Bdellovibrio bacteriovorus str. Tiberius: one gene and its partner. The protein of the gene in region 1 interacts with the protein of each later gene in a pairwise test. Links are inferred from orthologs where the notes say so. Each region holds a gene or a part of one and is shown in the gene's direction. Other genes may lie near its edges. The genes, in order: BDT_RS10900 and BDT_RS01455.

Region 1 (3,256 bases):
TGATGGAAATCGCGGACTTTTATAAATTTGAAATGAAGTTCCGTCTCACACTGAAGCGAAATGTGCTGACTGTGGAATGAAGCTGACTCAGACAGAGATTGTGGAAAAGAAAAAGCCCGGCATTGCCGGGCTTGATTAATGTTTCATTTATAAACAGTCTTAGTGATGTTCCGGATCCGCGCAGTGAGTGCCGTCAGATTCCGTTTCGATGGTGGCTTCGACGATACCGAAATCACGGACTCGTTTCTTGACCTGGTTTTTAATTTTTTCAATATCCGCAGGTCCGGCTCCGCTGGCAACAACCACGTGCCCGGTAAAGATGTGGTTTTCACCGTCCAGGGACCACAGATGCGCATGGTGAACACCCACAACCTGATCAACCTCCAAAATGGCTTTTTCAACATCCAGCACCTGAATATGACTTGGCGACGCCATCAAAAACACTTTCAATGCCTCACGCAAATTGCGAACCACATTGTACAGAATCCACGACGCCAGAGCGATCGCCATCCCTGCATCCAACTGCGGCACATCAAAGAATTTCATAACAAGGGCGCCGATCAGAACCATCACCCAGCCCAGCACATCTTCGATCATGTGCCACATCAGCATTTTTTCATTCAGGGATTCACCCTTGGACACACGGTAAGCGGCAAAACCATTCACTGCCACGCCCAGGAACGCCAGCAGGATCATGCCATCCGCATGCGGCTGTTGCGGCGCGAACAAACGCGGCACGGCCTCTACCAAAATGAAGATCGAGCCCAACACCAGAATTAAACCGGTGATCACCGCCCCGAGGGTGGAAAAACGACGATAGCCATAGGAAAACTTGCCATCACTTTGCTTGTGCGACACTTTTTCCAGAATGATCGCCAAAAGCATCGCTATTGCATCTCCGAAATCATGAAGCGCATCCGACAAGATCGCCACAGAGTTCGTCCAAAGCCCCCCGATCAGCTCTATCACCGCAAAGGTCAGATTCAGCACCAGCGCAAAGGTCATGCGACCGACGACCGCGCCATGGGAATGATGATGATGAGCGTGCTTGGATTCAGCCATAGCTCATTTAACGCTTTTCTGGGATTGGAAGTCAATCGAACAGCCTTGAATTGACCCCCAGATACGGTCGTGATAGTTCAAAAGTCACTATGAAACGCTCTCAATACAAGCAATTTGCATTTGGCCTGCTCGTTTACACCCTTCTCGTCATCCTTTGGGGTGCGTGGGTGAGAATTTCTCACTCTGGCGATGGCTGCGGCGACACTTGGCCTCTTTGCCACGGACAGCTGATTCCCGAAGCCGAACGCGGAAAAACCTGGGTTGAATACGGCCATCGCCTGATGTCGGGAATCTACGGCCTGGTGGTGATTTACTTCTGGTGGGTGGCGCGCAAGCTTTATCCTCAAGGACACTATGCACGCAAAGCCGCTGTGGCGACTTTGATCTTCACCATCTCTGAAGCTCTGCTGGGAGCAAAGCTGGTTCTGTTCGGACTCGTAACCACGAACGACACACCTTATCGCGCTTTCATCATGGCTTTGCACCAGATCAATTCCTTCCTGCTGACCGGATCTGTGGCACTGACCTATGCGGCAGCCCTGATAACTGAAGACCTGCGAGTTCCGACAACTCAAGACCGTCGTTATCGCCTGATGCCCTGGGTGATCGTGATCATCGGTATCACCGGAGCGTGGGCCTCGCTTTCCAATTCACTGTTCCCGACGGACAATCTGTTCCAAGGGTTGCTGGATGATTTCTCCAGCGAGTCCCACTTCCTGGTTCGCCTTCGCGGCTTCCACCCCGTGCTGGCTCTGCTGGGCGGCGGCAGTCTTGCGCTGTTCTTCTGGCTGAAGGCTCAGACAACGGAATCCCTGCTGGTGCAAAAACGCTCCGTGCAAATGAGTCTGCTTTTGATTGCGGGTATTTTGTTCGGAATCGCAACGCTGCTTTTGCATGCGCCGGTGTGGATGAAAATCGTGCACTTGGCTTTGGCTCACACGATCTGGGTGGTGTTGCTGCAGTGGGTGTTCTTCATCCGCAGCAATAAACTTACGTAGTCAGTTCGTTCGACTCCATCAGACGGTGCAGGAAATGCACCTTCTCGTTGATGTCGTCGTATTCCAAAACCATCTGCTGCAAATCGTAATCGCGCACCAGATAGGATGCAAAACTGCCCACGATCTCTTCAGGGTGGGTGAGATTTCTCATGAAGATATCCCTCTGAGCCGGATCCGGAATATGCGTCTGTATCCAACGGGTCAGAATCTTATGCAGGGAATTCAGCTCCAACCTTAGGCTGGGTTCAAGCACGGTTTTCTCGGGGATGATCTGCCCTTCGCAAACCATGTATGGAGTTCCTCGATCAAGGACCTTGCCCAGACGTAACTTGCCCTGCCCCTGAATAAAGACCAAAAGAGTGCCGTTCAGGCGCTCTTCAATAATCTGAGCATACCCGTATCCAGCCACCTCACGCACAAAGGGAACGTTTTCCCCTGGACGCACTGGAGTGACCTTGGAAGGATCCTCAATAAACCCCACGGCAATCGGGGTCTGGGTTTCCACGGCTTCCTTGATCATGGAAAGATAGCGAGGCTCAAAAATATTCAGAGGCTTGGTGGTCCTTGGGAACAAGGTCACATTAACTAGAGGAAAAAGAAAGACTTCCATGCGAACACGACTCCTCTTGCTTGAACTTTGATTATAAGGACTGTAGCCTGTAATTGCTATGGAAAAGGTGGATATATCAATGCGAAATGTGGTCTTTTTTGATGGCGTCTGCCACCTTTGCAATGGTTTTGTCGATGCGGTGATCAGCAAGGACAAGAATCACACTTATCTCTTTGCACCTCTGCAAGGAACAACCGCCGAAGAGGTTCTGAGTGCTCAGGACCGGACCAATCTTGATACAGTGATTTACTTTGAGTCAGGCAAACTTTATTACCGATCCGCTGCTATTTTAAAGATCCTCACCGGCCTGGGCGGAGCCTACAAACTGTTCAGCCTGGCCTGGATCATCCCCGGCCCTTTGCGTGATGTGTTTTACAAACTGATCGCAAAAAACCGCTACTCGTGGTTTGGTGAACGTGAGTTTTGTCGCCTTCCCACGCCCGCTGAGCGCGCTTACCTTTTGCCGTAACTATTCTGAATTTTCGCCACAAACGGACGATCCGCCGCCGACAAGGACATCACATCGATTTCTTCGGGCCGCTGCCACTTGAAGTCATCGTGCTCGGTCAGAACCAGCTCCTCCCCA
Region 2 (3,252 bases), 2.0 Mb from region 1 along the record:
CGGGGCCTTATGAGTACAGATAATACAGTTCACGGCGCTCACACAGCACACGTAGCTCACCACTTTAAAACGGCTGAGCAACAGTATTCCTCTGGTAAAGAGGGTATCTGGTTGTTCATGCTGACAGAGATCCTGATGTTCGGTGCGATCTTTGTTGGGTATGCTATCTATCACAACATGTATCCAGCGATGTTCGCTGAAGGCGCATCTTCCCTAGATTGGAAGATGGGTTTCGTGAACACCCTGGTTCTGATCTTCTCGTCCTTCACAATGGCGATCTCGATTTCCTTCATCCAGAAGAACGAGCAGAAAAAAGCGGTCCTTGCCCTGGCAACGACAGTTCTTTGCGGCGCGATCTTCATGGTGATCAAGTACTTCGAATACCAGCATAAATTCCACCTGGGTCTGTTCCCGGGTAAATTCCTGGATGTCGCGAAAGTGGGCGCAGAGCACGCAAACCTTGGTTTGTACTTCGGCTTCTACTACGTAATGACAGGTCTGCACGGTATCCACGTATTGTTGGGTATGGGTCTGATCACTTGGTGTTTGATCCGCACTATCCGCGGTGATTTCCACAGTCAGTACTGGATCGTTGTTGAAGGTGTTGGTTTGTTCTGGCACATCGTCGACTTGATCTGGATCTTCCTATTCCCTCTTCTTTATTTGGTGGGGTAACAAATGGCTCAACATAACGACAACAACCCGAATGTTCTTCATCCGCACATCACTCCACTGGCAACTTACTTCAAAGTTGCCATGGCGTTGTTCGGTCTGACTTTCCTGACAATCATCGCCCACCACTTCAGAGCAAATCTGGGTGCTTTGGCGGCGCCGGTGGCGTTCCTGATTGCTTTGGTGAAAGCGACTCTTGTGTGTCTTTGGTTCATGCACTTGAAAGATGACACCAAAATCAACCGTTTCGTATTTGCTTCCGGCTTCTTCTTCCTGGCGCTGCTTTTCGTGATTTGTGCTATGGATATCGCGACACGCGTACTAGAAGTCAGCCCACTATAAGATCATCGTGTTACGTTTATACGCAGATCTTACCAAGTTTGGCATAGTCGTTTTCTCAGTCCTTGCGGGACTGGCCGGCTATGCCACTGGTTTCCAGATTGAAAATCCCTTTGATTGGAAAATCTTCCTTGAAGCTCTGCTGGGGATTTACTTCCTCAGTTCCGGTTCGCTGGCCCTGAATCAGGTGCAGGACTGGAAGCTTGATCAAAAAATGCCCCGTACAGCCAAGCGTCCGATCCCTTCCGGTAAAATCAAACCGGCAGCGGCGGGCATTCTTTCTGTTGGTCTGTTGCTGGTGGGTTTGAACATTCTGTTCAAGCTGGAGCCAGTGGCCGGCTGGGTGGGTTTGTTCTGCGTCTTCCTTTACAACGGTCCTTACACTTTATGGTGGAAACGCCGTTGGGTGTTTGCAGCCGTTCCGGGTGCGATCCCGGGCGCTTTGCCAGTGACCATCGGTTACGCGGTGGCAAATCCGGATATTTTCAACTCTGAATCTTTGTATCTGTTCCTGATCATGTTCCTGTGGCAGATGCCGCACTTCTGGGTGCTGGCGATCCGTTACAAGGATGACTATGCGGCCGGAGGTATTCCAACCTTGCCGGTGGCTTTGGGGATGGAAAAAACCATGTTCCAGGTCGGTCTTTACACCTTCGTGTATGTGGGTGTGGCTTTGGCGGCGCCGATGTTCGTTCACGCCAGCTGGATGTTCGTACTTCTGACATTCCCGTTTGTGTTCAAGGTTCTGCAAGAATTCTATCGATACTATAAGTCCAATGGGACCGAACGTTGGTTGGCCTTCTTTATGTGGCTCAACGTTTCGATGCTGGTGTTCATCATCATTCCAGTCATCGACAAATGGAACTTCCTCTTTATTCATCATAATTAAGACGGGCTGTTGAAAACGGCCCAATCGACTGCGTTGTTCGGGGGACCTCCTTCGCTCCGACGTGCTTGGAGCACGCCTCCGCTTCGAAGGGACCCCTCCGCCTTGCGCTTGAACCGTTTTGAACAGCCTGGTTTTGCGGGGAGGAGGGAGGGCTGGCCTTCGGCGTCGCCCTTTTTTTGGGGCTTTGCCCCTTGCCCCCAAATGGGGGGATTTATTTTTTGAATTCGTCTGGGGTGTCGATTTGTTTGAAGGGGTGAGCCTTTTGGAAGGCTTCCAGCTTCAGGCAGTTGTTGTTGATCTTTACCAAGGTTGGGAATTTGGTGATGTCGGCTTTGTAGCGTTGAGATGTTAAAAGCTGCGGGATTAGGAAGACATCGGCCATGGTGATTTCATCACCGAAGCTGTAAGTTCCCGAGAATTCTTTCAGGGTTGTTTCAAGAACTTCAAGTCCCTGATAGATCCAGTGCTGGGCCCATTCGTCTTTCTGGTCCTGATCGTAGCCGTGTTTGCCGGTCAGATACTTCAGGGTTTTCAAATTGGCCATCGGGTGCATGAAGGAATTAATCACCTCGCACACTTGGCGGATGCGGGCACGCTTGTAAGCATCTTTCGGCATCAGTGGGGTTTGTGGGAAGACCTCATCCAGGTATTCGATGATGGCAAACGATTCCGGGATGATCTTGCCGTCGTGAACCAGGGTGGGAACGCCGCCCAGAGGATTGATGGCTTTGTATTCGGGGGTCAGTTGTTCGCTCTTCAGCAGATTGATGGGCTTGTATTCAAAGGCCAGACCCTTGTGGTGCAAAGCCAGGCGAACACGGTACGAAGTGGAACTTCGAAAATAGTTGTAAAGTACTATCGAGGACATATACTGACTCCTATTGAGCCTCACATTTCATTCTGCTTTTGATTTTCAGTCAAAGGACTTTTCGATGCCCAATCGCTTTATCTTTTCTCTGCGTTTTTCTTCTAAAGTGTTTTTGAAAATGGCAGTTTTGGCGTTTGCCATGATCGTTTTCATGACCTTGTTCCGACTGAATCTCTATTTCTTGTCAGTGTTTCATGCGACTCCGGATGCGGCGTTTGTTGAAATTGCCCAGTCCTTCCTGGCCGGCTTTCGTTTTGATCTTTTGATTTTTGGTTTTCTTTTTATCCCGCTTTATTTCCTGGTGATGATTCAGGCGGTTTTGCAGAAATGGCCGCGCGCCGGGTTTTTGTTCTATAAGGCATATTTCACGGTTGTCTGGTTCCTGATCTGTGCGCTGACGTTTGTGGACTTCTTCCATTTCGCAAAGTACGGAAAGCGCATGCGCTTTGCAGATTACAATTCCTGGAACATGCAAAGCTGGCTG

The links.
Region 2: the proteins of BDT_RS10900 (region 1) and BDT_RS01455 interact in binary tests that used the Bacillus subtilis proteins (3 or more experiments, as listed by UniProt). The link is inferred for Bdellovibrio bacteriovorus str. Tiberius from one-to-one orthologs.

What each region holds. Positions count from the first base shown.
Region 1 is NC_019567.1:2,272,798-2,276,053, forward strand. What follows is about bases 174-3,105. They hold BDT_RS10900 (COX15/CtaA family protein), read left to right. Parts: upstream 174-1,151; coding sequence 1,152-2,060; downstream 2,061-3,105. Other genes in these bases: BDT_RS10895 (cation diffusion facilitator family transporter), read right to left, coding at 174-1,062; BDT_RS10905 (LON peptidase substrate-binding domain-containing protein), read right to left, coding at 2,053-2,670; BDT_RS10910 (thiol-disulfide oxidoreductase DCC family protein), read left to right, coding at 2,750-3,105. Outside these bases: more of BDT_RS10895, read right to left, coding at 160-173; more of BDT_RS10910, read left to right, coding at 3,106-3,139; BDT_RS10915 ((deoxy)nucleoside triphosphate pyrophosphohydrolase), read right to left, coding at 3,124-3,256.
Region 2 is NC_019567.1:290,159-293,410, forward strand. Bases 33-2,960 are described here. They hold BDT_RS01455 (protoheme IX farnesyltransferase), read left to right. Parts: upstream 33-1,021; coding sequence 1,022-1,900; downstream 1,901-2,960. Other genes in these bases: BDT_RS01445 (cytochrome c oxidase subunit 3 family protein), read left to right, coding at 33-675; BDT_RS01450 (cytochrome C oxidase subunit IV family protein), read left to right, coding at 679-1,014; maiA (maleylacetoacetate isomerase), read right to left, coding at 2,112-2,768; BDT_RS01465 (hypothetical protein), read left to right, coding at 2,887-2,960. Outside these bases: ctaD (cytochrome c oxidase subunit I), read left to right, coding at 1-23; more of BDT_RS01445, read left to right, coding at 10-32; more of BDT_RS01465, read left to right, coding at 2,961-3,252. UniProt on the Bacillus subtilis protein: Converts heme B (protoheme IX) to heme O by substitution of the vinyl group on carbon 2 of heme B porphyrin ring with a hydroxyethyl farnesyl side group.